Regions from separate parts of the Peribacillus sp. B2I2 genome, predicted to be linked through region 1. Evidence: riboswitches for the same ligand, from Rfam matches in the RefSeq annotation. Region 1 holds a riboswitch; each other region holds the start of a gene.
The links. A riboswitch is a leader RNA that binds a small molecule or an ion and turns the genes downstream of it on or off. The one in region 1 is predicted to bind thiamine pyrophosphate.
Positions count from the first base shown of each region.

Region 1 (7,642 bases):
TACTGGAAGTTCCTTCAGGGAGTCGGTGCTACGGAAATTTTAGCTCAGAGGGTATTATGGTCTTTCGTTTTCATGCTGGTTTTATTGATGTTCATGAAAAAATGGCAAGCGTTTCTAGATTATGTAAAAATCATTATGCGAAATCCCAAACTCTTTGCAGCATTACTAATGGCGTCACTGCTCGTTACTGCTAATTGGGGTGTGTTCATCTGGGCCGTTAACTCAGGACGGATCCTCGACACGAGCCTTGGATATTATATCAATCCGCTAGTCAGTGTACTATTGGGAGTGATAGTCTTAAAAGAAAAATTGAGCGGGGCACAAATCTTATCGTTCCTGCTTGCAGGAATCGGAGTCTTGATCCTGGGCATTCATTTCGGTACGATCCCGTGGGTCTCTCTTGTTTTGGCCATGACCTTTGGATTATATGGTCTGGCAAAAAAAATGATCAAGGCCGAGTCGGCGATCGGGCTGACGCTAGAAACGATGATGGTAACGCCTCTGGCCCTGGGTTACCTGATATACTTGATGAACCAATCAGAAATGCAATTCTTTACAGCGGGAAGCACAAGCTTGCTGTTGGTGGGCGGTGGGATTGTCACGGCCTTGCCACTTTTATATTTTGCAAAAGGGGCGGAGAAGATCCCGTTATCGATGCTGGGCATTTTTCAGTATATTGCTCCGACCTTATCCTTATTGATCGGGGTATTCGTCTATCATGAAAGTTTTACCAAAGCACATCTTTTAGCGTTTTTATTCATATGGTCAGCCTTGGCGGTTTATACGCTATCCATTACGAAATGGGGTCAGGCAAGTGCCCGAAGGTTTAAAGGCAAAGGGAATATTGGTGCGTGAATAAGAAAAAATGCTTGGGAGATCTCTCCCAAGCATTTTTTTATGCCGGTATATAATAAAACGGTTTTACGGCATAGGGGAAATGCCAGGGTCATGAAAGGTAAATCTTCGGACCTATTTCAGAAACAATACAATTGGAAAGGCTGACAGGACTGTGAACGGGCATTGCACGAGGGGTGTTTTCCAGGAATTGGCTATAGAAGGAACTATCCAAGCTAATGATATGCGTTGTCAGGGATGCCGATATGGTGGCGTTCGGCTTTCTATTGCTATTTAATTCATCGATGATTCCCTGTGCAGTGGTAATCCCGATCCCGTGTCCATAAAAGAGGTTGTTCCCTAATAATATGGCATTTTCACCTTGCCATTCAGGAGTTTCCTCGTCGTGATCAGGGTTTTCGAAGTAAACGCAATCCCCTGGTAAATAATCCGTTCCTTGATGAATATTAAGAGCCATATTGCTTGGAGGGCGAAAGTCATATAGAAATAGGTTTGAAAAAAGATAGTCAAAATTCCTAGGGCCGATTAAATCCAAAATGGCCTTTAAAAAAGTGACGACTATCGCTGTACCGCATTCGAAGGCGTAAAGCCTTCCATTCAAGAAAATGTCCAGGAGTGCAGCATGAGGGGCAATCCCTGGCTGAAGGGTAAATGTGCCATCCTTTGAAACGCGCCAATATTGTTCATTGCTTGCCGATTCATCAAGTGTGGAAAATTCTGGACCACTTTTATCTAACGAAATGGCGGCATCGATGACTCGGTGCCTCAGTTGTATATCGAAATTAAGGTATCCGAAGTTCCGGTATTCAAAAGCGTTAGAATCTTCCGCCAGCAATTGGAGAATTTCAAGCGATGTATCAGATACTATACCTGGTTGGATTTGACTGACATCTAACCATTTGTGATTAATCTTTATCATGACCATATCCACCTTTTGCTTATGAAATGAAGGGTTTATAAAACCAGTACACAAAAAAGTCTACAGGTTATGCTCATTATATGAATGTATGCAAAGAAATGACCATTTGGAGCGTTTCAGGCATGAGGGCAACCGAGAATGATTGGTATGGCAAAAGGGATGATCATTTTGCTAACAATGATTATCATTCCAAAAAGATGTTTTGGTGGCTGTGCTAAACATTTAGAAGGAATACCTTTCCAATTAGGGAGAAGGAGCAAATTAGTATTCCCTTTTCTGAATGAATTGATATAATGAGAGAGAAAAGTTCATATGTGCGAGAAATGTAGGGGGGCCAGTAAAGCTGGCTGAGATTGCGTCCTTTAGATGCTGACTCTTTGAACCTGATCTGGATGATGCCAGCGGAGGGAACATATTATTACTGACTTTCTGTTTTGTATGTTAACGTCCGAATTCATCTTCGGGCGTTTTTTGTATTTTTATAGACCCTGGCGCCCCATTATGGTTCCGGCATATGGATCTTATATGATGTGTAGGAGGATAATAACTTGAATAAATTCTTACCACTGTTGACTTCGTTGTTCCTTTTGGCTGGATGCGGTGCAGGCGGAACTAATGAAAAAGAAGAAGCATCTAAAAATGAAGGCAATAAAGAATTAAAAAAGGTATCGGTCGTACTCGATTGGACACCGAATACAAACCATACAGGTTTGTATGTAGCCAAGGAAAAAGGATATTTTAAAGAACAAGGTCTGGATGTGGATATTATCATGCCAGGTGAAGCTGGAGCTGATAAGCTTGTCGCTTCAGGGAAATCCGAATTTGGCGTGGGCTACCAGGAGGGCATTACGCAGGCCCGCGTGCAAGGCGTCCCGATTGTTTCGGTAGCTGCTGTCATCCAGCACAATACCTCTGGATTTGCTTCACCTGAGGCAAAAAACATTAAAACACCCAAGGATTTTGAAGGAAAAACGTATGGTGGCTGGGGGTCTCCGGTTGAAAAGGCCATTATTGATTCACTAATGAAAGAAGAAAATGCAGATGTAAATAAAGTGGATATAGTGAATACAGGAGACACGGATTTTTTCACTTCGGTTAAAAGGGATATAGATTTTGCCTGGATATATTATGGGTGGACAGGTATTGAGGCAGAGTTGCGAAATGAAAAGCTTAATATGGTTTACTTAACCGAATACTCGGATAAGCTCGATTACTATACACCTGTTTTGACAACGAATGAAAAGATGATAAAAGAGGATCCCGAGACTGTTAAAGCATTCGTTCATGCAGCTTCGAAAGGGTACCAGTTTGCGATAAAGAACCCTGGTGATGCAGCAGACGTGCTAATTAAGTCTGCCCCGGATCTTGATGCAAAACTAGTGAAGAAAAGCCAGGAGTGGCTTGCAGCTAAGTATCAGGATGATGCTCCGCGTTGGGGTGAACAAAAGCTTGAAATTTGGAAGAATTACAGTGATTGGATGACGGAAAATAAGCTTCTTGAAGGTGATTTCAATCCTGAAAAAGCATTTACCAATGAATTTTTACCAAAATAGGAGGAAATACAATGGCCAATTCATTAATTAGTATACAAATTATTCCTAAAGGGGATGTCATCCCTTTGGTCGACGAAGCAATCAAGATCATTGATGAATCAGGTATCAAGTATGAAGTTCACCCGCTAGAAACGACAATGGAGGGTGAGCTTTCCGAACTTTTTGCCGTGATAGAAAAAATGAATGTAAGAATGATTGAATTAGGCTCGCCGAATGTCATATCCCAAGTGAAAATATTATATCAGCCGAGCGGAATTACGATGGATACGTTAACGGAGAAATATCGGGCATGACCGGAAGGGTAATTTGGAAGAAGGGGGCTCCCTTCTTTCTTTTATTATTGTTGCTGATAATATGGGAGTCAGTGACAGTCTTATTAAAGGTTGAAAAATGGCTGCTTCCCGCTCCGTCGGCCATTTTCATTGAAGGAATTGAGTCGTCCCAGAATCTTTTTGGTCACCTTTCATCAACAACTGAGCTTGCGTTATCGGGTTTTTTTATTGGAAGCTGCATCGGATTATTAATCGCAGCAATCCTACATCTGTTTCCAGGCGTAAAGGACGCGGTTTACCCTCTGCTCATACTATCACAAAATATACCTATCATAGTTTTGGCACCGCTTTTAGTAATTTGGTTTGGCTTTGGCATGATGCCTAAGTTAATCGTCATTTCGCTAGTATGTTTTTTTCCGGTTGCGGTTGCTTCATTGGACGGTTTTCGCCAGACACCATACGAACTCAAGCATTATTTCAAGATGATGGGAGCGGGAAAAAACCAGTTATTTTGGAAGCTTGAACTTCCTCACTCGATCCCGTTCATTTTCTCGGGCCTGAAAATTTCGGCCACCTATAGTGTAATGGGTGCGGTTATTTCGGAATGGCTTGGGGCAAAGTCGGGGATTGGTGTTTATATGACGCTCGCTTCCTCTGCGTTCAGGACAGATCGGGTGTTTGTTGCCATTTTCATCATTATGGGAATGAGCCTGCTCTTTTTTTGGATCATCACCTTCCTGGAGAAATACTTAGTTTCATGGAAGAGAAAGGAGGGTGAAAAGGATGAAGCTGGAAATTAAAGATGTCTCCTATTCTTTCGATGGTAAACAGAATATTTTAGAGAATATGGATTTCCATGTGGAAGATGGAGAATTTGTCACAATCCTTGGGCCATCCGGCAGTGGTAAAAGTACATTGTTCCACTTGATAGGCGGTATTTTGAAGCCGGATCATGGCAACATTTCGCTGGACGGTAAAAAGATAAATGGCTTAAAGGGCCATATAAGCTATATGCCGCAGCAGCCTTCCCTTTTACCTTGGAGAACGGTATTGGAAAATGTTTTGCTTGGAAGCGAGCTTGCTGGGATCAGAGATAAAGAAAAGGCAAAAGCCCTTTTGATGAAAGCTGGATTAGCAGAGTACGAGAAAGCATATCCGCATGAATTATCTGGAGGCATGAAGCAAAGGGTCGCATTCATTCGGAGTATCTTAAGTCAACAGGACTTGATGTGCCTGGACGAACCCTTTTCTGCCTTGGATGAACTGACAAGATTGCAAATGCAAGAATGGCTGCTGTCCGTTTGGGAAGAAAATCGGAGGTCGGTGCTTTTTGTTACGCATAGCATCGATGAAGCCGTTTTCCTTTCAGATAGAATATATGTGTTATCAGCAAAACCCGCTGCTGTCATCAAAGAAGTGGCAGTGCCATTTCCAAGGCCAAGAAGTGAAGAACAGCTGCTTAGTGATGAATTTTTCCATTTGAAGAGAGAATTATATGCAGCACTAAAGCCAACTGTTTCGACTTAATTAAGGAGGCGACTAAACTTGAGAATCATCGACAGCCATATCCATTTGGATAGGTATGAAGAAAGTGAGCAGAAGCAGATTCTAACTGATATGGACAAGGTTCATGTGGAATCGTTACTGACTGTTTCCATGAATTTGACTTCTTCCATTAACAATTATCAGCTTTCACGCAAAGATTCACGAATTAAGCCTGCCTTCGGTTTTCATCCAGAGCAGCCCTTACCGAGTAATGAAGAAGTGGACGAATTATTGAACTGGATAAGGGTACATGTGCACAATATGTTTGCTATAGGTGAGGTTGGGCTGCCCTATTACTTAAGGCAGGAAAATCCCGATATTGATCACTCAGCGTATATAGAGATACTGGAGAGGTTCCTGGCTTTAGCTAAAGAGGTTGAAAAGCCGGTTATTCTTCATGCCGTCCATGATGATGCACCTATCGTTTGCGATCTTTTGGAAAAACATCAAATCACAAAGGCACACTTTCATTGGTTTAAAGGTGATATCAGGACAATCGAACGAATGGCCGAAAAGGGCTACAGCATTTCGATTACACCTGATGTTTGTTATGAGAGGGAAATACAGGAATTGGTTTCGGCATACCCACTTAAGCTGATGATGATTGAAACGGATGGCCCATGGCCATTTGAAGGGGTTTTCAAAGGGAAATGGACCCATCCCGGCATGATGCATGACAGTGTGCGTCAAATCGCTTCTGTTAAAAGATTGCCTATTGAGGATGTCTATGAAATCCTTTATCAAAATACCAAAGATTTTTATCATATATAAAGGTACCGGATATCATATCCGGTACCTTTAGTTCGTTATAGAAAGGTCCTTTTAACCTTTTCCCAAAAGGAATTGTCTTTTAGCTTTACGGTCTTGATGACTTTACCGCTTAACCGGACCTTTACCTTTTCGACATGGTTGATGCTTAATGCTTCATTGTCCATTCCGATGATCGGATAGCTTGGCCCGTTTTGTTCAAGGTGGACGGTCAACGTCTTGTCCCCGCTTAGGATGAATGAAGAACCCAGGGTCCGATAGGTATTGTTATTGATGGAAGCAAGCTCACTCACTTGAAAGCAAGGGAGAAGGGGATCCACAACGGCCCCATTGACCGATTTATTATAGGCGGTGCTTCCGGTCGGAGTCGCAATGATGATTCCGTCCCCGCGAAAAGTTTCAAAATGGAGTTGATCAATGAAAATATCCATGATGAACGTTTTGGTGATGGAAGACCGGATACTTAGTTCATTGAGGGCATAAAAGGAGGGCTGTTCGTCCAATTGGATTTCGATGGTTGGATATTTACGTACCTCGATTTGCTCTCTTGTCATGGCATCGATCATTTTATCCGTGTCTTCCAAGTGGAAATCGCAATACATATTCAAGTTGCCTGTGGTGGATATGCCCGCATATAAACAGTCATCCCTGAATCCAGTTTTACGGGCTGCCTGTAAGAATGTGCCGTCATCACCGATGCTTACGATGATATTCGCTTTTGTGAAATCTTGGATGACTTCATACGAATGTTGCTTCGCCAAGCCTGATAAGTATTCGACCTTGTTAAGCATCTCTGCATTCGGAGCATGGAAAAAATAAATATTCCTTCGAGTGTTCATCATGTTCCCCCCTAGTATGAATAGTGATGAAAAGGCTTACTTTTTCCTCGACAAAAAGCGGAAGTACAAAAGCGGATACACACTTCGTACACGTTTATATGATTTATTTTAGCATGGAATGAAGCACTTTTGTTATTCCTTTGAGGAAGGGTATCGAAAAGAAAAAAAGGACACTCTTGCATGAATAACCGGATAGCGCAAGCAGTTCTTTTTAGGAAGTGAAAAGAGAATGATGGTATAATAAATTCTCAATAAGGGCTCTTTCAAACCTGCGATACAATGGTTATATCACTAAATGGAGAATAGGGTTCGGATATATAAGAAAGGAGGTTATGTGTATGAAAGTGCATATTATTGCCCCGTATGAATCAATGATTCCAATTATAAAAGCGTGTGTACCTCTTTATCCAGATTTAGGAATAAGGTATTCCATAGGTGACTTGGAAAAGGGTGTGGAACTTGCAAAATTAGAAGAGGAAAACGGAGCGGATGCCATAATCAGCAGGGGAGGAACGGCTAAGTTAATTAAGAAATCCGTCAATATTCCAGTGATCGACATGCACCTTTCCGGTTATGATATGATTCGTTCCCTGACATTAGCCAGTGAGCTTAAAGATAAAACGGCCATCGTAGGATTTTCAAACATAACATCAGGCGCCCAATCGATTATCGACTTATTGGACCTTCCTTTACAGGTTTATACGGTCCGTGAATCAAAAGATGTAGCTCCTCTCATTTTGACTTTAAAAAACGAGGGTTATAAACAGATCGTTGGTGATGTGATTACAATAAATACAACCATCTCTTATGGAATGAAAGGATTCCTCATTCAATCGGGAAAGGAATCAATCATAAGGGCTATTGATGATGCTAGGGAAATGATTACCTATC
Region 1 covers NZ_JBGCCB010000001.1:4,074,437-4,082,078, reverse strand. Annotated here, with positions in the region: gene rarD (EamA family transporter RarD) at 1-855, shown strand, start outside; gene ABIE66_RS20160 (protein-glutamine gamma-glutamyltransferase) at 947-1,774, opposite strand; TPP riboswitch at 2,092-2,201, shown strand; gene ABIE66_RS20155 (ABC transporter substrate-binding protein) at 2,323-3,327, shown strand; gene ABIE66_RS20150 (thiamine-binding protein) at 3,339-3,620, shown strand; gene ABIE66_RS20145 (ABC transporter permease) at 3,617-4,399, shown strand; gene ABIE66_RS20140 (ABC transporter ATP-binding protein) at 4,383-5,126, shown strand; gene ABIE66_RS20135 (TatD family hydrolase) at 5,145-5,915, shown strand; gene ABIE66_RS20130 (NAD kinase) at 5,951-6,751, opposite strand; gene ABIE66_RS20125 (PrpR N-terminal domain-containing protein) at 7,090-7,642, shown strand, end outside.

Region 2 (7,642 bases), 3.3 Mb from region 1:
CCGTGATTCATTTGTGGAGGAATAGCACCCGTTTGCATGTTCTGGTGTACTTGACCTTGTTGATATTGATTTTGATTTTGCATTGTATTTCCCTCCTCGTTTTATCAATCATGCGAACAAGTTTAGTATGTTAAACCCCAACAGGATTATTCAACCTAAACTCTTCCATGAAGACCAATTAAGCTACCTCCATCATGTTGTCTGTTTGTCTGTATAAAAAAACCGAGACGTTTTAAACTATAAACACCTTTAATATGTATGGGAGGATTTCTAATGACACATAAATGCTTCTATTGTACTGACGACACAGAAGAAAAAAAAATCCATGTTGTAACGTTTCAAGTTACTGACACGGATAGAAATGAAATGCTTTGTGATGAATGTTATCAAGAATGGCTGCAAGGAATAAAAGGTTAGTATAAAAAGCCCTCAAATAATCTCAAAAATGATTAAGTATAGGGCAACTTAAATTCGTTTCACACAGTACAAATATATAATGATTATGGGAATTTTAAGCGTAAATCCGAAAGAATAGCCTATGCATTATGGTGACGTATTTGGGCCATGGCCATTTCAAGCAAACAAAAGGGTTGATTGCATGTCATCAAACCATGCTTAATCATTCTGGTGATAAGGACTGATAAGGACCCTACATAAATTCCTTGTAGAAGTGATCAATCAAGGTAAACAGGAAAATGACCATTGAATTATCATTAAAAGAAAATAACGTAGGACTGCCTCCATCACTACCTGAAAGGCCTATAGCTAATTTAGAGGATATTCCCGTGGGGGCAAGACTTCAAGATCCTGAAATCTCCGCTTCAGTATCCATTGATATTAGTGCAGGATTAGTTGCTTGCAGCCAGATCATGGTCAATGCATCCACGAAGATATTGCGGAAATGTTTGCACAATTCCACACAAAAAAAGCGGCATTGAGTGCTGATTTCCTAAGATTAAATAAGGAAAAAGGATGGCTGGTCCCTCCTCCTCTTCATATTAATAAAACAAGTTCGTAAAACATGGATGAAATATCCCCTTAATCATGTTGGCTGAATCTCCAACATGATTAAGGGATTGATTTCCGTATGAAAGGAAGATTAATGAATCACTACCATTGCAGACTTTCGATTAAGTGGCACTTTGTGCATTCTTGACTATAATCATTTTTTATAAATTCATGATTACAATTCTCCCGAAAAATGTTCAGCTCTCTTTTCAGCTGTTCCAATTGAGTTTCCAACTGTTTCATTTCAACTTTTATCTGGATTACCCGATTCATCGAATTCTCCCTCTCGTCCGAATCATTGATAGATTTTTCCGTCCGTTTTCCTAAATTCATTGGCTTTTTCTTTAAGCCCTTCATCGATTACCGACTCAAAGCCCAGACCCTTTTCTTTCGCCAAATCACGGATGTCCTGTGAGATTCTCATACTACAGAATTTAGGTCCGCACATTGAACAGAAATGGGCTGTTTTGGCACCTTCAGCTGGTAGAGTTTCATCGTGATATTCAACCGCCCTTTCAGGGTCGAGAGAAAGATTGAACTGATCTCTCCAACGAAATTCGAATCTAGCCTTAGAAAGGGCATCATCTCGTTTTTGTGCATGCGGATGGCCTTTTGCAAGGTCAGCTGCGTGGGCTGCAATTTTATAGGTAATGACCCCTACTCGAACATCCTCTTTATTCGGAAGTCCCAGATGCTCTTTCGGTGTCACATAACAAAGCATGGCAGTTCCAAACCATCCAATCATGGCAGCACCAATTGCAGAAGTAATATGATCGTACCCAGGTGCTATATCCGTTGTTAATGGTCCTAGGGTATAGAATGGTGCTTCTTGACACACTTCCAGCTGCTTATCCATATTTTCTTTAATTAAATGCATAGGTACGTGACCGGGTCCCTCAACCATGACTTGAACATCGTGCTTCCATGCAATCTTCGTCAGTTCCCCCAATGTTTCCAATTCAGCAAATTGAGCCTCATCGTTTGCATCTGCAATGGATCCAGGACGGAGGCCGTCGCCTAATGAGAAAGAGACATCATATGCCTTCATGATTTCACAAATCTCTTCAAAGTGAGTATAGAGAAAGCTTTCTTGGTGGTGGGCCAAGCACCATTGTGCCATGATGGAGCCCCCTCGGGAAACAATTCCCGTAACTCGCTTCGCTGTTAAAGGGATATATCGCAAAAGCACACCAGCGTGTATAGTGAAGTAATCGACACCTTGCTCGGCCTGCTCGATTAATGTATCCCTAAAAACTTCCCAATTTAAATCTTCCGCGACTCCATTCACTTTTTCCAATGCTTGATATATCGGAACAGTTCCAACTGGCACAGGCGAATTCCTGATAATCCATTCCCGGGTGGTGTGAATATTCTTTCCGGTGGAAAGATCCATTATATTGTCGGCTCCCCATCGTGTAGCCCAAGTCATTTTCTCCACTTCATCTTCGATCGATGAACTAACAGCTGAGTTTCCGATATTCGCATTTATTTTCACATGAAATTTTCGTCCGATGATCATGGGCTCACTTTCAGGGTGGTTAATATTTGCCGGAATGATCGCCCGTCCGCTAGCTACCTCTTCTCTTACAAACTCAGGGGCAACATTTTCCCTGATCGAAATGAATTCCATTTCTGGGGTAATGATACCTTTACGGGCATAATGGAGCTGGGTTACGTTTTGCCCTTCCATCGCTCGCAATGGTTTTCTTTTCAATCCCGGAAAAATTTCTACTTTGGATTGTGAATCCACTTTTCTATACCCATTATCTTCTGGTTTTATTTCACGTCCTTCATACTCTTCAACGTCTTCCCGTTCCAGGACCCAGTTGCGTCTAATCGGGGCAAGACCTTTATGAATATCAATGGGATATTCTGAATCCGTATAGAAACCGCTTGTGTCATAAACTCGTAAAGGCGGATTCTCCTCTTCGCCGAATGCCCCTGTAGTCGGACTTAGCTTAATTTCACGCATAGGTACTTTAATATCAGGTCTAGATCCCTCAACATACACTTTTTTACTCCCAGCAAAACTGGACATAATTGAAACGTTCATGTCATTTACTGAATTACTCATGATTTCATTTCTCCTTTTTAAGTTCATTTAAAAAGGACAAAATCCAATCCATTTCGCACGAAAAAGCCAGGTCTCATATTTAAGACCCGGCTAACGTTAGTATGACTACAGAAATGACCAATTGAAATGGTCATTGTTTAGTAGATTCTAACTTCCCCACGCTGGTATGAACCAGATCAGGTCCTGAGGGTTAAGAAGCTTAAGCGCTTCTCTCTCAGCCCAACTTTTATTGGACACCCCTAGTCTAAATAATTTAATTGATTACAGGGTAACTATATATCACCCTTTTCACTCTGTAAATAATTTAAAAGACCTAATATTTTATTTCAACCTCTCCAAAATTCGTTACTTGAAGAGTAATTTTACAGGCTCTCAAGGATTGGGAAAAGCTCCTCTAAATGCTTGATTTCATAGGTTGGAAGCACTTCATTCCGTTCCTTATCATGGCGATTTATCCAAACCGACTTTATGCCTACCCGTGACGCTCCAAGGATATCCGTCATTAAATTATCGCCGACCATCAATACTTCATCCTTATCAAGCTCCATGATTTCCAAAGCATGCTCAAAAATGGAGGCATCCGGTTTACCTCTTCCAAACGCACCAGAAATGACGATTTGGTCGAAATAAGGAACTAGTTCAGGCGTAATTTCAAGTTTGGTGTTTTGCAGTTCAGGAGACCCGTTCGTAAGCAATAGCAATTTGTACTTCCCTTTTAATTCATCTAACACACGAAATGATTCTTCATAGATAAATGGCTTTTTGCGTCTCTCGGCCGGGAAACGTTCTGCCAGTTCAAGCCCAAATTCCGGGTCATCGATCCCTAATGCCTTCAAGCCTCCCGTCCACGCTTCTTTCCGATAAGCCGGTGCAATCCCGGCCATCTTCCGGAATTCATCATGATCATCCTGAAAATTTCCCCATAGCCCCTCAAATGGGTTGATACCGATCATTTGAGTAAATGCATATGTATCGTAAGAAGAATAAAGCTCACGCGCTTCCTTCCGCACAGCTTCTTCAAACTCGTCGACATTCAAATCATACTTCTCCTTAGCCACTTCGCATGTAGCCACAAAAGCCTCTTTTACACTTTTCTGATCCCATAGTAATGTATCATCTAAATCAAAAAAAACTGCCTTCACCAAAATGTCCACCCTCTTTCCCTATTATTGAAATCGTAAAAATTACACTATTACAATAATAAACCACAACCAATGGAAAAAGAATAATTATTCAGAAAATCCCTGCATCTTTCTTAAAATCAGCAAAATGTACGATGAACATCATACTTACCTTCTCTGATGGAAAACCCTATATTTCTTCACTTATCATCTTTCGAATACATACAGCTTTCCATTACTTGCAATCTTGAATTTTGGACCGGTGAACCCCCGTCGGATCAGCTCTTTTCTCATATATATCATGAGGGCGGCATGACTCACGATCAGAACATCCCTATCCCCCTTTGTAAAGATTTCATCCAATACCTTATTGATTCTTTGTTCAGCGATCTTAATTTCCGCCCTTGTCTGCCTGTTGAACATCGAGCAGCATCGAATCCAGATGGCCCATAGGATGAACGGCAGCTTCACTTTTCCTTTAAGAGGGGGAGAAGGTATTTCCCGCAGCTCCTCCATTCGATGAACCTTACCTGGATAGATATGTTCCGCTGTCTTGACAGCTCTCGACATATCACTGCAATAACATTCCTGCCATTCCTCCATGCCAAATAAAGTCGTTCCATAAATAATATCCGCTGCATCATAGTCCTCAAACCATTGCTTCATATCATCCGCCGTCACAGATTTCCCAGTAGGAAATTCATGTGCCACCTTAAAATGCCGTACCAAACCAATTTTCATATATTCTCCTTTTTATCTTTTTAAATATAAGTTTCTTTTTGGCTTTTCAATAGTTATGTAAAATTATACAAAAACAGGTATATGAAAACCATTAAAAACCTTACTGAATTGCACTTGCGAGTATGTGTTTTATACAATCTTACAGATTGGGTCACTGCTGAAAATGGTCCTGCAGAAGTGGTCCCGTCACATGCTATAACCAAGCGTTTACCCCTATGCTTTTTTAATACCCTTTCTTCACTTTAACCAACAAACGTAAAAATACAAGAAACGACTTTCCCTTACGAGTTCATGGAAGATGTTACAGGAGTAATAGCAATTATTAAAGGGAAAAATTTCATGGCCAGACTCTATCTGAAATTATCAAAAAAAGAGAAAGCATTTTGCCTTCTCCACATGTCGTTACCCTATGAATTGAAGTTCTGTTATCGTACATCTCTTCCTGAATTTATATTTCCCGCTCAAATCACTGAATTGATAATCATTGAGGGATTTTCCCAATTGTTCCTTTAGCTTATCCACAGTGATGGATTCCTCCACTGTCTCTTTCCAATTTTCATTTCCGATTAACTCATCGAATGGTATGGTAGTCAGGACTTCATCATAAATCTGGATGCTTTGATCGATGCCGAAGCTGCCATAGATACTGCCATTTTCTTCAGCAAAGATATGCTCCGATTCAAGTTCTTCCACCAATACTTCTAGATATTCCTTTGACTTAACAGGCTTGATGGCAATCTCTGCTTCCGCCTTTACAGGTCCCAATCTCTTATCTATGATCTCTATTGTCATTTTAACGTAAACGGGCGGATACCCAAACCCTTCACAAAGTTCCGCTGCCGAATTATATACCATCTGAACATCCTCCTTTTGTCACTATCATTATATAATATAAATCCTTCATTTCCTTACCAAAAACCCTTATTCAAGATCACTTGGCATCGTAGTTCGTTTTGAATGCCAACGCTTCTTTTTCCTATACGAACCTAACAAAGAAATCCAATGCAGCTCCATGCATTGGATTTCGCCAACTTCTTATTATGGCTTTAGCACCACTTTAAAACATTCATCTTCGTGATCATTAAAGATTTGATATGCTTCACTCGCTTTTTCGAGAGGAACTCTATGTGATATGATTTCCGTCGGGTCGAAATCTCCAGCTGTGATTTTATCAAAAAGCTTTGGCATATAGTGTATGACCGGTGCTTGTCCCATTTTTATATTAATGTTCCTTTCAAATAAATTGCCTAACGGGAACATATTATATTTGGACCCATATACGCCAGTCAGTTGGATCGTGCCGAATTTACGCACGGCGTTAATGGCAATTTCGATCGCACTTAACGTTCCACCCTGAAGTTTCAACTTTTGCTCAATCGCCTCAATCGTCGATTTCTTGCCATCCATTCCCACACAATCAATGATGACATCCGCCCCGCCTGAAGTGATTTCCTTAATATAGCCGCCCATATCGTTATACTCATCGAAGTTATACGCTTCAACCTTATTCATCTGTTTTGCCTTATTGAGCCGATAAGGAAGATTGTCGATGGCAATGACCCTTTTTGCGCCCTTCATCCAAGCGAACTTCTGGGCCATCAAGCCAATTGGCCCACAGCCCAGTACCGCTACCGTATCATCTTTCTTGACGCCTGCGTTCTCTACACTCCAATAAGCGGTTGGCAGCACATCGGACATGAACAGAAGCGCCTCATCTTCAAGTTCGCATGACTCTGGGATGACAAACGGCATGAAGTTCCCATAAGGGACCCTTAAATATTCCGCCTGTCCTCCTGGATAGTTCCCATATCGTTCCGTAAAACCAAAGTATCCTCCAGTATCCACCGCTTCATTGGGGTTGGAATTGTCACATTGACTCTCCATATCATGTTCACAATAATAACAATGTCCACAAGAAATGTTGAAAGGCAGGACAACCCTGTCCCCTTTTTTCACTTTCGATACTTCCGGACCCACTTCTTCAACGATTCCCATCGGTTCATGACCAATGACATAATCTTTATGCGTAGGCAAAGCGCCCTGATATATATGGAGATCGGACCCGCAAATCGCCGTTGAAGTCACTCGGACGATGATATCATCCTTTTGCTGAAGTTTCGGATCTTCAACTTGTTTTACCTGAATATCTTTTGCACCTTGGAAAGTTACAGCCTTCATAATCAACCTCCTGAAATATTCTTAATACAATTGATATACCCGCCAAAAAAGACTACTAAGCCTAGCAACACCTGATTTTCCCAAGAAATAAATAACCTTCTTTAAGTTGAATCCGGATCATACAAAAAAAGCCCCGGAAAACCGGGACTCACCTATGAAACACCTATTTAGTAAACTTATAAATTCCCATTGTTATTGTGCTTATACTCTCTTAGTACCTCGTTAAATACATCGGGATAATTCGTAAACAGCCCCGTTGCACCCCATTCCAGAGCCTTTTTCATGTCCGCTCTTTCATTTACTGTATATGGATGGAATTGAAGGCCATGGTCTCGAACCATCTTCACATATTGTCCGTCAACCTTACTGAAGTTCGGGCCAACTCCAATGGCATATTCCTTAATCGATTCCAATTCTTCATCAGAAATGGTTGCTTGGTTCTTATAAGAAAAAAGTTGCACAAGCGGTAACTTTGGATTCATGTCATGAACCTTCAAAAGGCTTTCTTGACTGAACGATT
Region 2 covers NZ_JBGCCB010000001.1:814,134-821,775, reverse strand. Annotated here, with positions in the region: gene ABIE66_RS04200 (spore coat protein) at 1-83, opposite strand, end outside; gene ABIE66_RS04195 (hypothetical protein) at 274-417, shown strand; partial or broken gene ABIE66_RS04190 (DUF3231 family protein) at 539-1,018, shown strand; gene thiC (phosphomethylpyrimidine synthase ThiC) at 1,304-3,085, opposite strand; TPP riboswitch at 3,219-3,333, opposite strand; gene ABIE66_RS04180 (HAD family hydrolase) at 3,445-4,227, opposite strand; gene ABIE66_RS04175 (histidine phosphatase family protein) at 4,411-4,944, opposite strand; gene ABIE66_RS04170 (hypothetical protein) at 5,347-5,799, opposite strand; gene ABIE66_RS04165 (zinc-dependent alcohol dehydrogenase) at 5,983-7,122, opposite strand; gene ABIE66_RS04160 (glycerophosphodiester phosphodiesterase) at 7,299-7,642, opposite strand, start outside.
Region 2: linked by a shared signal. The riboswitch ahead of thiC (phosphomethylpyrimidine synthase ThiC) and the one ahead of ABIE66_RS20155 (ABC transporter substrate-binding protein) in region 1 are both predicted to bind thiamine pyrophosphate.

Region 3 (7,642 bases), 2.7 Mb from region 1:
TTAAATACCCAAAAATCTGTAGTCCTAACATATAAAATGAATTGTCAGATAAAGAGCAAAGAGTGTATGATAGTATAAAACTTTCAATGGATTGGGTTTCATTCACCGTCCCTTAATAAAAAAGCGGCGATACCCTTTATTCTGGAGATAGAAAATAGATAGGAGTTTAAATCATGGAAGAGCACATAGAGTTTAGAGAGGCAGAACTATCGGACTTACCCAGGATCGTTGAAATATATAATTCGACAATTGCTTCAAGAATGGTCACGGCTGATACGGAACCTATATCCGTACAATCGAGGGTTAAATGGTTTGAGGAACATGATTCAGAAAGTCGACCGCTATTTATAATTACTATAGAAGGGGAAACTGCTGGATGGATGAGCTTTCAATCGTTCTATGGGAGGCCGGCCTATAATTCCACGGCTGAAATCAGCATTTATATTGATGATTATTTCCGGGGAAAAGGAATCGGACAAATTTCGATTCAAAAGGCAATTGAAGTGAGCCCAAAATTAGGGGTGAAGACTCTATTAGGTTTCATTTTTGCCCACAATGCCCCAAGCCTGAAGCTCTTTTCCAAATTCGGGTTTGAAAAATGGGCACATTTACCTCAAGTTGCCGAGCTGGATGGCATTGAACGGGATTTGATCATTCTTGGTAAACGTGTCGATATTTAAATATATTTATTTAAAAGCTATTGCCTTGTGTAGTAGCTTTTTTCTCTGATTAAAAGAGGACGAAATGGTGAATTTAAAAATACCTATATACTTTCTGGAGGGAAAAATATTCAGATTCTCTTTTATTTGTCAACGCATTTAACAGCGCATCCAATTCTTGACTTGCTTGAACAGTTAGAAGACTTGTAAAACCATAAATTGCTGCCAATTTGATCATTTCCTCTCTCTTTTCTTCTACTTTTTCTATAGTTACCTTCCGGCAAATCATATAAACACCTCCTAATTTTTCAATATTTTTACACTTTCATCATAATGAAACTCGTAGTTAAAATCAACTATTTTACAGAAATTAAATGTGTTATTTCATAGGTTAAATGTGACAAAAAGCCTATTTCAGTCTCTAATTATGTATATTTTGTGACATCCACTATATAAACTTAAATAAAAAAAGCATCCACAAGTGTGATACATTGCGAATGCTTACTTCATATCCCTATCCCAAGAACCCAAAATATAGTCTATCGCTTACTATGTCATCCATTCCGAAGGAGACTCGTTATTAGGTCTATTTATAACAATCTTATATTCATCTTCAAGTACTTTTAACGGGGCATCGTAAAGGTGCCTTTCATCAGAGGTTTTGTATACTCCATTGGCCAATAACTCTTCAATAAGCTTTGCCTTCCTCTGTTCAATCCTCTTAAATAATTCCGCCATGTAAATGGCTCCTTTCCTAGTCATCATAGAGCCTGCTTCTAGTTGAGCTAAACTGTATTAACTGGTTTGATTTTCACCAAATTATATATACCTTTTTTATTATGTCACTAAACGTTATACCGCAAAAATAAAAGCCTCTTCTAATTCAAGAAGAGGCTGACAGTGTCCGTACGGCTCTTCTTATCTTCCAAGCATATGCTTGTTGGATTTAGCACAGTTCCCAAAATGGGTCTGCTGCCGAGGTTTCTTTGGGCCAAGTCCCTCCACCTCTCTGGATAAGAATTCAATATATAATTGATGTAGACATGATTTTATCTCAATAATCATCAAATGTCAATTACCTGGATCTCCCTTTTTTTCCGTGCCATAAAGGATTACCTCTTTCAAATACGGGTTGCATTTTCTTGTCTTTCTGATATGATGTCAGTAATTACATACAATTCACACCACTAGGGGAGTCTTTTTTAAGACTGAGATGGAATTAGTTCCGGACCCTTTGAACCTGAACCGGCTCATACCGGCGGAGGGAAGTGGATGATATCGTCCATTTACAGACTTTATCCATCTACCCCGTTCCGTATTCAGGAGCGGGTTTTTTTTATTGGGTGTAAACAAGGGGATCCATTTTAAAGGAGGATGAACAATGGAGAATACTAAATTAGAAACATTCAGTGATAGACTTCATGGACGGGCAAAAGAGATTTGGAAAAGGAACCATTCACATCCCTTTGTCCAGGCAATTGGAAACGGCACACTTCCTGAAAAGAAATTTGCCTATTACCTGAAGCAGGACTATATCTATCTCATGGATTATTCCAAGCTCTTTGCTTTAGGTGTCATCAAAGCTCATAATATCGAAACCATGGCAAAGTTTGCGAGTATTTTAAATGAAACCCTTCAAGTTGAAATGGATATCCATCGGCATTATGCTGCGGAATTCGGAATCAGCTCCAAGGAATTGGAAGATACAGAACCCACACCAACCACTCTAGCCTATACGGGTTACATGCTAAATGCAGCTCAGCATGGCACTTTGGCAGACCTGATAGCATGTCTCCTGCCATGTGCTTGGGATTATTATGAGATCGGTTTGCTATTGAAAGAACAAAATGGTGATGCATTGGAAAACAATCGCTACTCTGATTGGATAAGGTCATATTCATCTCCTGAATTCGGTGAAGCACACAAGTGGCTGATTGCTTTGTTGGAAGAATTAACAGAAGGCATGCCCGAAAAGGAACTACTTAGATTAGAAAAGCACTTTTTGGTGACTTCCCGATATGAATATTTATTCTGGGATATGGTTCAAAATGAGCAGGATTGGCCACTGTAGGTCGTTGATATGATGATGAATCCAATCAAGAAATTGACATTGACCGCCATGATTACGGCTATAACGACTTTAACCAGTTCATTTATTTTCATCCCTGCCGGATTTGCGAAAGTCTTTCCTATTCAACATCTGGCAAATGTCCTGACAGCCGTATTATTAGGACCTGCTTATGCGGTAACACAAGCTTTTTTAGTTTCCATCATTAGAAACATGTCTGGTACCGGTTCAATTTTCGCCTTTCCTGGCAGCATGATCGGTGCACTTTTGGCTGCCGTCGTATATCGAAAAACACAAAGCTTAAAATTCGCTTGTTTAGGGGAAGTGATCGGGACCGGGATTTTCGGGTCCCTAGCCTGTTATCCACTTGCAATCCTCCTATTGGGAGAAAAAGCTGCTCTTTTTGGTTTTTTACCAGCTTTTATGCTTAGTTCATTCGCAGGTGCGATTTTAGCTTTCATATTACTTAAAATACTTCTAAAAAATAATTATATGAAGGGGTTTTTTTATGAAAACAGCATTAACCATCGCAGGCTCTGATTCAGGGGGCGGTGCTGGAATACAAGCGGATTTAAAAACATTTTCTGCACATGGGGTCTTTGGAATGTCAGCAATCACAGCCGTAACCGCACAAAATACAATGGAAGTGCGTTCAATTCAGGCCATCGATACAGCTATCATTTCTGATCAAATTGCAGCCATCTTTGAAGATATTCGTGTCAATGCAGTAAAAATAGGTATGCTTGGATCTAAAGAAATAGTGGAAACAGTTGCTGCGTCCCTTAAAACATTCTTACCTGACATCGTTATCCTTGATCCTGTCATGATTTCCAAAAGCGGCCACCATTTGCTGGACGAAAAAGCCGTCTCTGCCTTAAAAACGGAATTGCTTCCGCTTGCAACACTTGCAACCCCAAATGTACCAGAAGCGGAAGTTCTTACTGGCTTGTCGATTCGAACGAAACAAGATTTTTACAGGGCATGCATATCCATACAAGAACTGGGCCCTAAAGCCGTTTTACTTAAAGGGGGCCATGCAGCGGGAAATCCAAATGATCTCTTTTATGATGGGACTGACTTCCACTGGATAAAGGGAGAACGCATTCATACAAAAAACACACATGGTACAGGCTGTACCCTGTCATCCGCCATTACATCCAACCTGGCAAATGGACTGACATTGCTGGAGTCGATCGAACAGGCCAAGACCTATATTTCTGAAGCCATTCGTAATAGCTTTTCAATCGGTAAGGGTCATGGACCTGTCCATCATTTTCATTCATTTTCAAAAAAAGAACGGAGTGAATTAATATGAAGGTTTCTGCAGCCGATTTATTCGTGAAGGTAAGAGAAAGAAAACCACTCGTTCACCAAATCACCAACTTTGTTACGGTCAACGACTGTGCAAATGCCACCCTTGCCATCGGTGGTTCGCCTGTTATGACATCGAGCCCAAGAGAAGTGGCGGATATGGTCAAATTAGCCGATGCATTGGTCCTTAATTTCGGTACGATTGATGATAAAGCTTTGGAAGCAATGGAGATTGCCGGTAAGACGGCAAATGCCCTGGATATCCCGGTCATTTTGGACCCGGTGGGAGTAGGTGCCACCGCCTATCGGACAGAGCAAGTCACAGAACTCCTACGTAAGGTTAATTTCCAAATCATTCGCGGAAATGCGAGTGAGATCCATCGATTGATGGGTGGGGATATCGTTACACGGGGGGTGGATTCGGGGGAACTTACTATTAGCAATGCTGAGCTGGCTGCACAAGCGGCAAATAAATTGAATAGTGTCGTCGTAGTCAGCGGAGCGAAGGATGCTGTTAGTGATGGAAAACATACGTCCATAATCGACAACGGGAACCTCCTTTTAACAAATGTTACAGGTACCGGATGCATGGCCACTGCTCTTATCGGTACCTTTTCCGGAGTCACGGACGATTTCTATGCTGCTGCAGTTGCCGGTATCTCTACCATGAGCATTTCAGGGGAACTGGCTGCTGCAAAACTTCAAGAAGATGAAGGAACAGGCACGTTTCGTGTGAGATTAATCGATGCCATATCAAGAATGAATAAGGAAACCTGGATGCATGAGGTGAAAATAAATGAAGAAATCCAAAATTGATTTAAGTTTATACTTAGTTACGGAAGAGTCCATAGCAATAGAAGTTTTGACCAAAATCATTACAGAATCGGTTTCAGGAGGAGTCTCGATCGTACAACTTAGAGAAAAAAACAATTCCTCCCTTTCCTTTTATAAAAAAGCTTCTGCATTAAAACAGTTATTGAACGAGCTGTCCATTCCCCTTATCATTAACGACCGGGTAGATATAGCACTTGCTGTTGCAGCTGACGGAATTCATATTGGGCAAGATGACCTTCCACTGCCTGTCATCAAACAAATGGTTCCTGACGATATGATTATCGGGGTATCAGTCTCCACTCTTGAAGAAGCAATCGAAGCCGAACGAAATGGAGCAGATTATATCGGAGTCGGTTCCGTTTTCCCTACGAAGACCAAACAAGATGCAACGCTAATGGCAATTGAAGATCTGGAGGAAATTTGCCGCAGCGTTTCGATTCCAGCCGTTGCCATCGGGGGTATAACTGCCGATAACATATCCTCTCTTTCTGATAGCGGGCTATCCGGTACGGCAGTCGTTTCAGCCATCATGAATGCTGATAGTCCGAAGACTGCCTCCGAATTCCTCTTAAAAATAATAAAAGAATTTAAATGACGAAATGAGGGGACTGAATTCAGTCCCCTCCCTTTTGTTTATGTCAAAACGGTATTCTTAGTTTCCTTCCCAAAAGCTACAGCAACGGCCCCCACTAGAATAGCAATTGTAAATATGGTGAAAATCGTTGAAATCGGAGTATCGGCAGCAACTAAATACCCTACAAGCAATGGACCCAGGACACCGCCAATCCTGCCGATGCCAGCAGCTAAACCAGCACCTGTGCCACGAACTGCAGTTGGATACTGCTCAGGTGTATACGCATAAAGCGCACCCCATGCCCCTAGGTTGAAGAAAGATAGGAACATTCCAGAAACTATCAGTGGTGCCAACCCCTCTGCCGATCCAAAGAAAAAGGCACTGATGGCCGTTCCGATTAAGTATGTGATCAAAACGAATTTACGTCCCATCTTCTCTATCAGCCATGCAGCTGAAAAATAGCCTGGAAGCTGTGCAAGTGTCATGATCAAAACATATTCAAAACTTTGAATCATACTGAATCCTTTTAGGACCATCACACTTGGCAGCCATAAAAACATCCCATAATAAGAAAAGACCACGGAAAACCACAGAATCCACAGCACAAGGGTTTGGCGGGAGTATTCCTTTTTCCAGACACTTTTCATATTGCTTAATACAGATGGTCTCTGCTTTTTTTCAAGTTCCGTATACTTCGGTGAATCCGGCAGTTTCAAGCGCAGATACAGTGCATATAAAGCGGGAACGGCGCTCAATAACAATGCAACCCGCCAACCATAAGCAGGAATGATGAAATAGGAAATGAGTGCTGCCAATATCCAGCCAACTGCCCAAAAACTTTCAAGAAGAACGACCACCCTTCCCCTTTTACTAGCTTCAACACTTTCAGAGACCAATGTCGAGGCAACAGGAAGTTCTCCTCCGAGTCCCATTCCAATCAAAAATCGCAATATCAAGAACAAGCTGAGTGTACTGACTGCTGCAGACACGCCACTTGCAATTGAAAACAATAATAAAGTAATGATAAAGACATTCTTCCGTCCGACCTTGTCAGCCATTGCACCAAAGAAAACGGCTCCAACAGCCATCCCTATAGAGTTTATGCTCCCAATCCAGCCAACCTGTTCACTGGTTAAGTTCCATTCTTGTTTCAAAGCAACAATAATGAAAGAAAGCATACCGACATCAAGTGCATCGAACATCCATCCAAGACCCGCAACACCAAGTAATCTACGCTGCGATATCGTTTTCGCATTATTTCCCATATATTCCTCCTGATGAACTTTAGACCTTCTAGTTATTTTATCCTTATTCATTTTAACTATTAACTTTCATTTTTGCTATAGTAATTACACATGTCATGACAAAAAAACACTTCATTTTTAAAATGATAAAGAAATCTTGGATATTCTGTCGAATGTTATAGATTGAATATTCCCTTTTTTTCATTTATCATAAAAATTGGCATAAATCATAGCGTTATCAATAAGTCATCATGTTTTGCCCAAGTTAATCATTTTATTCAGGAGGGTAATTATGACAAATCTAACGTTAGAAGTAAGTGGAAAGCTACAAAAATTTTTAACAGGACCAAAAAAGCTCTATATTAATGGTCAGTTTGTGGAAAGTGCTTCAAAAAAAACCTTCTCCACTCCTAATCCTGCTACAGGACAAAAACTTGCCGATGTTTATGAAGCTGATAAAGAAGATATCGACTTAGCCGTCAAAGCTGCACGCAAAGCATTCGATGAAGGTCCTTGGTCAAGGATGAGCGCGGCTGCACGCAGTAGGCTTATGTATAAACTTGCCGATTTAATGGAAGAAAATAAAACTGAACTTGCTCAATTGGAAACGTTGGATAATGGAAAACCAATCAGTGAAACTACCAATGCCGACATTCCTTTAGCTATAGAACATATGAGATATTTTGCTGGCTGGTCCACCAAGATTGTTGGACAGACCATTCCGGTAAGCGGAAATTACTTTAACTACACAAAACATGAGGCTGTTGGTGTTGTCGGCCAAATCATCCCATGGAACTTTCCGCTTCTTATGGCAATGTGGAAACTGGGAGCGGCACTTGCTACAGGTTGTACGGTCATATTAAAGCCTGCTGAGCAAACACCGCTTTCCGCGCTTTACCTGGCTGAATTATTGGCTGAAGCCGGTTTCCCTGATGGGGTCGTCAATATCGTT
Region 3 covers NZ_JBGCCB010000001.1:1,383,344-1,390,985, reverse strand. Annotated here, with positions in the region: gene ABIE66_RS07080 (GNAT family N-acetyltransferase) at 174-680, shown strand; gene ABIE66_RS07075 (aspartyl-phosphate phosphatase Spo0E family protein) at 754-948, opposite strand; gene ABIE66_RS07070 (Fur-regulated basic protein FbpA) at 1,209-1,397, opposite strand; SAM riboswitch class I at 1,575-1,679, opposite strand; TPP riboswitch at 1,839-1,943, shown strand; gene tenA (thiaminase II) at 2,041-2,730, shown strand; gene thiW (energy coupling factor transporter S component ThiW) at 2,746-3,267, shown strand; gene thiD (bifunctional hydroxymethylpyrimidine kinase/phosphomethylpyrimidine kinase) at 3,236-4,042, shown strand; gene thiM (hydroxyethylthiazole kinase) at 4,039-4,854, shown strand; gene thiE (thiamine phosphate synthase) at 4,835-5,467, shown strand; gene ABIE66_RS07040 (MFS transporter) at 5,506-6,711, opposite strand; gene ABIE66_RS07035 (aldehyde dehydrogenase family protein) at 6,983-7,642, shown strand, end outside.
Region 3: linked by a shared signal. The riboswitch ahead of tenA (thiaminase II) and the one ahead of ABIE66_RS20155 (ABC transporter substrate-binding protein) in region 1 are both predicted to bind thiamine pyrophosphate.

Region 4 (7,642 bases), 1.7 Mb from region 1:
ACTCCAAAACATTTGTGGGAAAGGCTGGGGGATCTTGGCGTGAATGGTCTTCGGATTCCAGTGGAATATGGAGGAAGCGGTGCGGATTGTGTGACAACTGGGATAGCTGCTGAGGAGATAGGTCGTGGAGATTTCAATCTTACTTACGCAGTGATGTTGAATGCATTAATTGGTGAAATTATCAATAATCACGCTAGCGAGGAACTGAAAAAAGAGTGGCTTCCCAAAATCTCAAGTGGTGAAAAAATTGTTGGCATTGCCATTACGGAGCCATCCGCCGGTACGGATGCAGGCGGAATTAAAACAACAGCTGTCCATAAAGGAAATAAGTATGTGCTTAATGGAGAAAAGTCTGGAATTAGTGTAGCTATGTGTGGAGATGCCTTTGTTATATTTGCAAAGACGGAACCTGAATGGGGAAATCGAGGGATAAGTGCTTTCATGGTTCCTGCCGATATTCCAGGAGTTGAATGTAGAGGGTACACAGACATGGGGAATATCCCGATTGGAAGAGGTTCGATATATTTAACCGATGTCGAGGTTCCGGAAGAGTATATGATTGGTCTTCAAAATAAAGGGTTTTCCCAAGTGATGAATGGGTTTGATTTAAGTCGGCTGTTAATAGGGCTGCAATGTGTGGGCACCGCTTCACAAAGTATCGATGAAACCATCGAACATGTGAAAATCAGACATTCATTTGGTAAACCGTTGGCGACATATCAAGGGTCTCCTTCCCCATTGTGACCCACTATACCCAATTAGAACTGGTGAAGTGGCAAGCCTATCGAGGACTTTGGCTTCGTGACCAGGGGTTGAATCATAGTAAAGAATCGGCTTCTGTTAAGTGGTTAGGTCCTAAATATAGTGTAGAAGCTATCCATGAATGTTTACTGTTGAATGGTCATTATGCTTATACGAAGGAAATGCCTCTTGAGCAACGCTTACGTGACGTGATTGGGTTGGAAATTGGTGATGGCACTGCACAAGCCAATATGATGGTCATTGCAAAGGACATAATAGGAAAGGAGTTCCGTTCTCATTAATCCAAAGGAATGTAGTTTATGGTAAAAGTCAAACCGTAGAATACAGTGGACTTTTACCATGGGTGTTAGGAACGATGGAGTTTATCAATGAATTATTTCAAAGAAGTCAGCGAGCCCAGAGTCTTCAATAAGTAATAAGACCACTGTTCCAGTGATTAAGAGAGGGGCTTATGGCCGAGGCCATAAGTAAAGAGTTGAAAAAGATACATGGGTAATCATTCATAAAGGTTAGTATTTTTCATTCAGTTGAAACCGAAACGATTAAAGAAGAAATAGAAAACATTTACAGTCGTAATAGTGCCGATTACGTTCGTAATGAACAAAGAATTGATGTGATGCAAGGTAAATCATCCTAAATGGACTAGGACAATGAAGGGAATGAAAAACGATGGAATTAACAGATGTAATCTATGAAAAAAAAGGTGGAATTGCAAAGATAACAATGAACAGACCTAAAGTTTACAATGCTTTTCGTGCCAGAACCATTCAGGAATTAATTTGGGCCTTCCGGGACGCTTGGGATGATAATCGTGTTGGTATAGTGATTCTGACTGGAGCAGGTGAGAAGGCATTTTGTGTAGGTGGGGATCAAAAAGAAAAGGGAGAAGAAGGAGGATATGATCATTCGGGTGGTTTAGGTGGTGGAATGGGATTGGAAATCGAAACGCTGCACCAAACGATCCGCAACATTCCTAAGCCGGTCATTGCAGCGGTTAATGGGTTTGCCATCGGAGGCGGACATGTCCTTCATGTCATTTGTGATCTAACAATTGCATCTGACACGGCAAAATTCGGCCAGAGCGGGCCAAAGGTCGGTAGTTATGATGCAGGTTTTGGTTCAGCTTATTTAGCACGAATTGTCGGAGAAAAGAAAGCAAGGGAAATCTGGTATTTGTGTGAACAATATTCTGCACAAGAAGCAAAGGAAATGGGACTTGTGAACAAAATCGTTGCCCCAGAACAACTGCACGAGGCAGCAGAAGAATGGGCAAGAAAGATCCTTGATAAGAGTCCTACTGCGCTAAAAATGCTTAAATATTCCTTTAATGCAGATAGTGCAAACATTCAAGGGATTTCTCAGCTATCGATGGGCAGTTTAGCGATGTTTTACAATACACAAGAATCGGAAGAAGGAAAAAATGCCTTCCTGGAAAAGAGGCCTGTAGATTTTAAAAAATTCAGAGGTTGATGAGGGGGATGGAAACTGGTGAAATTGGAGACGATTTTGACTCAGGAATATGTGGGGAAATATCAAGGCGTTTGGCCAAACCGAACGATCTTGGATTATTTGAATGATGCTATAGTGAAGCATCCAGATAAGATAGCGATTATCGATAAAAAAAGTAGTTTTACTTACAAGCAGCTTGGTAAGTTGGTCGATCGAATCGCTTTGGGTCTCTTGCATATAGGATTGGGTAAAGGGGATGTTGTCTCTTTTCAACTGCCTAACTGGAATGAATTTATAATCTTACACTATGCTGTTACAAGAATCGGTGCCATTAGCAATCCCTTGATACCGATTTATCGAGATAGGGAAATTGGCTATATGGTTGGGATGGCAGAATCAAAAATGATTGTTGTACCAGATTATTTCCGTGGGTTTTATTACCCTGACATGATTGAGAGACTAAGCCATCAATGGCCATCAATGAAACATATATATGTGATTGGGGACAAGGCGCCGAAGGGGATGAAACTGTTCTCCTCACTATTTGAGGAACCTTGGGAAGACCGGATGGATTCATCCATTTTGGATGAAATCACACATGACCCCAATGATGTGACTGAAATTATCTTTACCTCGGGAACCACTGGAAGTCCAAAAGGAGTAATGCATACACATAATACTCTTTGTATATCAACGGATTATTGGATTGACCACTTACATTTAACCTCCGATGACGTTCATTTCATGGCGTCAACGTTCGCTCATCAAACAGGTTTTGGTTATGGAGTTAGGCTCCCTACTCATATTGGAGGTACAGGAGTCTATCAAGACATTTGGAATCCGAGAGAGTTTATTGAATGGGTTGAGAAGGAAAAGATAACGTTTACGGCGGGAGCTACTCCTTTTCTGCAAGATACGATTCAAATGGAAGGGATAGAAAGTTATGACCTCAATTCGCTACGAGTCTTCGTAGCTCTAGGTGCCCCGATTCCCAGGCATTTAGTAAAGGAAGCCGTGGAAAAAGTACCGTTCAAGATATTGTCAGGATGGGGACAAACGGAAGATGGCTTGGTAACCTTGACGAGACTTGAGGATCTAGAAGAAAAACTGACGAATACCGACGGAATTCCCTTTCCGGGGATGGAGCTAAAAGTAGTGGATCTTGAAGGGGAGCTCTGTGCTCCGAATATAGAAGGTTCTTTATTAGTAAGGGGTCCGGCTCTTTTTGTCGGCTATTTTAAACGGATCGATGATACTTTAGCTGAGTATAGTGACGGATGGTTCATTACCGGTGATCGAGCATTTATTGATGAAGATGGATATATCCGGATTTCTGGAAGAAACAAAGACATAATCATACGTGGCGGCGAAAATATTCCAGTTGCTTATGTAGAAAATGTATTGTATGAACACCCGGATATTTCTAGCGCTCAGGTTATCGCTGTTCCAGATTCTCGTCTTCAGGAAAAAGCATGTGCATGTATCAGCATGAAAATGGGAAAGAGCCCGATTACGATGGATTCCATGCAGGAATTTCTCTCGGAAAAGGGTTTGGCCAAACAATATTGGCCTGAATTTCTTGAAATAATGGATGACTTTCCTCGTACGGCAAGCGGGAAAATCCAGAAATTCCGGCTCCGGGAAATGATAAATGAAAAGATAATAGACAATATATAAGCAGCTTAAATAAATCCATATTGACTAAATGGTGAAAGTGGAGGGAATATGATGAATAAAAGAATGGCATTTATCACAGGTGCCGGGAGCGGAATTGGCAGAGAGATTGCAAAAAAATTGGCTTCTCGCAATTTTAACATCATCGTGGCTGATATAAATCTTAAAAATGCAGAGGAAACGGTTTCTATAATCGAAAAGTCGGGTTTTGAAGCCAGAGCGGTCTATTGTGATGTAACGAAATTAGAAAGTGTTAAAAAAGCCGTTGAAGAATCAGTGAACCATTATCAAAGAATAGATATATTGGTTAATAATGCAGGCTGGGATAAGGTGGAACCTTTTTTAAAAAGTGATCCAAGCACTTGGAAAAGGATTATCGATATTAATTTACTTGGGCAGATCCATACTTGCAAGGAAATTTTACCTCTTATGATTGAAAATGGTTACGGCAAGGTAGTAAATATTGCATCAGATGCAGCTAGGGTCGGATCAAGTGGAGAGGCAGTTTATTCGGCTGCTAAGGGAGGGGTGATTGCCTTCACAAAAACGATAGCAAGAGAAATGGCACGTCACAAACTCAACATCAATTGTGTTGCACCAGGCCCTGCTGATACTCCTTTATTTCAAGAAATAGGCTCTTATAATGTTGGTATAGCAAGCGCCTTGGAAAAAGCTATTCCATTCCGTCGGCTAGCTCAACCCGAGGACATTGCCAGTGCTGTTGCCTATTTCGTTTCGGAAGATGCAGGGTATATTACGGGGCAAACTCTTTCCGTAAATGGTGGATTAACAATGGTTTAATTGATCGTGGTTAGGTGAGTATGCAAGATTGAAAGGCTAGTAATCCTAAAGCAATATAGCTTGAAAACTTTTTCTAATCGTTTGACAATTGGATTTATCGTGTTAATATAAAGGCAAATGAATTATATATACAATTTGTACCACTAGGGGTGCTTTATAGGTGAAATTTGGTTTTACCTGAGAAGCTGAGATTAAAGTATGACTTTAAGACCCTTAGAACCTGATCTGGTTTATACCAGCGTAGGGAAGTGGGGTCTGGGACAATACGTTTCTGTATTATTTCAAGTAAAACCACTTTCTTTACGTTAAAGAAAGTGGTTTTTTATTTGCAAAAAAAGAGGTGATTTAAGGTTTTTATCCCGTATCATTCATTGAAAAATAGAATTTGGAGGTAATGGACATGAAGTTTTCAGAGGAAATCCGCCAGGAAGTTGATCATATTTGGGAAGCTAGTTTTAATCACCCGTTTGTTGCAGGAATTGGAGATGGCACATTGCCATTAGAGTGTTTTCGTTTTTATGTCATGCAAGATGCCTATTATTTATCTCATTTTGCTAGAGTTCAAGCTTTAGGAGCAGTAAAGGCAACAGACTTACATACAACAAGCAGGCTTGCCGGCCACGCACAAGGAACATATGAAGCGGAGTTGAAGCTTCATGAAAATTTTTCTGAGAGATTAGGCATCACAAAAGAAGAAAGGGAAAATTTCAAACCCGCCCCGACTGCTTATGCTTATACTTCCCATATGTATCGTGCGGCTTATTCTGGACATTTAGGGGATGTTATTGCAGCTATCTTGCCATGTTACTGGCTGTATTATGAAATTGGCGAAAAGCTGCAAGGGTGTGAACCGGAAGAGCCGATTTATCAAGAATGGATAGCGGCTTACGGAGGAGAGTGGTTCCGCTCTTTGGTGGAAGAACAAATTGCGAGGCTTGATGAGATTGCTGAAAAAGTAACAGATGAAGATAAGGAAAGAATGAAGGAACATTTTATCCTTAGCAGCCAATATGAATACTCATTTTGGGAAATGGCTTATCGCTTAGAGACATGGCCTGTTCATAAGGAAATACTGGAAGTATAAAGGAGAATGAAACATGAAAAAAGGATTGAAATTAACGGATATATTAGTCACTATCGTGATTGCCGTAGCATTTGGAATCGTTTATATCCTTTGGGGTTCGATATATTATTCCGTTAAACCATTAGGATTACATCTAGATCAACTTATTTATGGAATGTGGTTTATTGCTGGCCCCGTTGCCTTTTTGATTTTACGGAAACCGGGTGTAGCACTTCTGGCAGAGATAGCTGCAGCTTCCGGTGAATTCTTTCTGGGTTCACCATGGGGGCTGACCGTACTCTTATATGGGGTGGTCCAAGGTTTGTTCGCTGAACTGCTGTTCATGGCGTTCAGATATAAAAAATTCAATATGTCGGTGGCCGTTTTAGCTGCGGTGGCTTCCTGCCTGGGATCAGTCATCATGGATTTTGCATACGGGGAAATAGGTGCGCTCTCCCTTTGGAATCTATCGTTATTCATGATTGCGAGGTTCTTGGGTTCCATATTCTTTGCAGGTGTAACAGCTTATTATCTAGTTAAAGTCCTGGAAGCAACAGGAGTAACTAATCTTGTTCGTCCAGTTTCAAGTAAAGATTATGCAGAACTGGACCAAAAGTAGAGGTTGATGGCCATGGAACGAATCGTTCATGTTGAGAAGTTAAGAATGAAATTTCCAGGTGATGAGTCATTGATTTTCAAGGACTTATCCGTCTCATTTGATAAAGGTGAAAAAGTTCTATTGTTGGGACCATCAGGATGTGGTAAGTCGACTCTTTTGCAAGTATTAAGCGGATTGATTCCGAATTCCATCGAAGTTCCGATGAAGGCGGAAGAATTGAAGTGTCCTTCTTCATGGGGATATGTTTTTCAAGACCCTGATAGTCAGTTTTGCATGCCGTTTGCTGATGAGGAAATTGCCTTCGTCCTTGAGAATCTTTCCGTCCCTAAAAAAGAAATGAAAGAGAAGATCCAAAAACATATCCGTGAGGTAGGATTGAATCTAGACGATATCCATACAAGTATTGATACATTATCAGGCGGGATGAAACAGCGTCTGGCCATTGCTTCAGTATTGGCCCTTGAACCGGAAGTGATATTTTTAGATGAACCAACCGCCATGCTCGATCCGGAAGGAACAAAAGAAATCTGGGACTTGTTGAAGGGAGTCGGACGAGACAAGACGGTTATTATCGTGGAACATAAAATTGATCATGTTTTAGAATTCATCGAACGAATCGTGCTTTTTAATGATGACGGTCAAATCATAGCTGATGGTCCAAAAGATACCATTCTTTCCCTATATAAAAATGAAATGAAAGAACATGGAATTTGGTTCCCAGGTGTTTGGGATGAGTATGTACATGACCATGAGCTCATTCGTGAAAACCCATTTAGTGTGGGGGCCCCCCTTATTCATGTGCAAGGTTTTAGCGGATTCCGGAAAAAGGAAGCGAAAATCAAGGTTGAGGAGCTGCAGGTCCATTCAGGTGAATGGATTGTAATCAGTGGAGAAAATGGCGCGGGGAAGAGTACTCTTTTACATGCACTGATGCAGTTCATAAAAACGAGTGGTCAGTATGAATTAATGGGGTCCCCTATTAGAAGGGTGAAAAATCTAACGGATCATATGACGTTTGTCTTTCAAAATCCTGAGTTTCAGTTCGTTGCAAATTCTGTATATGAAGAAATTGCTTATTCATTGAGAATTGAAAAAAGGCCGCAACAAGAAATCGAGGAGAGAGTCCAATCATTACTTGGAGTGTTCCGCCTTGAGGCACATCGGGATAAACATCCGTTTCAATTATCAATGGGTCAAAAGCGTCGCTTAAGTGTAGCTGCCTCAATCGTAATAGACAAAAAAATCATTCTCCTGGATGAGCCAACCTTTGGCCA
Region 4 covers NZ_JBGCCB010000001.1:2,356,108-2,363,749, forward strand. Annotated here, with positions in the region: partial or broken gene ABIE66_RS11800 (acyl-CoA dehydrogenase family protein) at 1-1,043, shown strand, start outside; gene menB (1,4-dihydroxy-2-naphthoyl-CoA synthase) at 1,432-2,232, shown strand; gene ABIE66_RS11810 (AMP-binding protein) at 2,251-3,888, shown strand; gene ABIE66_RS11815 (SDR family NAD(P)-dependent oxidoreductase) at 3,940-4,686, shown strand; TPP riboswitch at 4,822-4,950, shown strand; gene tenA (thiaminase II) at 5,087-5,770, shown strand; gene ABIE66_RS11825 (ECF transporter S component) at 5,784-6,368, shown strand; gene ABIE66_RS11830 (ABC transporter ATP-binding protein) at 6,381-7,642, shown strand, end outside.
Region 4: linked by a shared signal. The riboswitch ahead of tenA (thiaminase II) and the one ahead of ABIE66_RS20155 (ABC transporter substrate-binding protein) in region 1 are both predicted to bind thiamine pyrophosphate.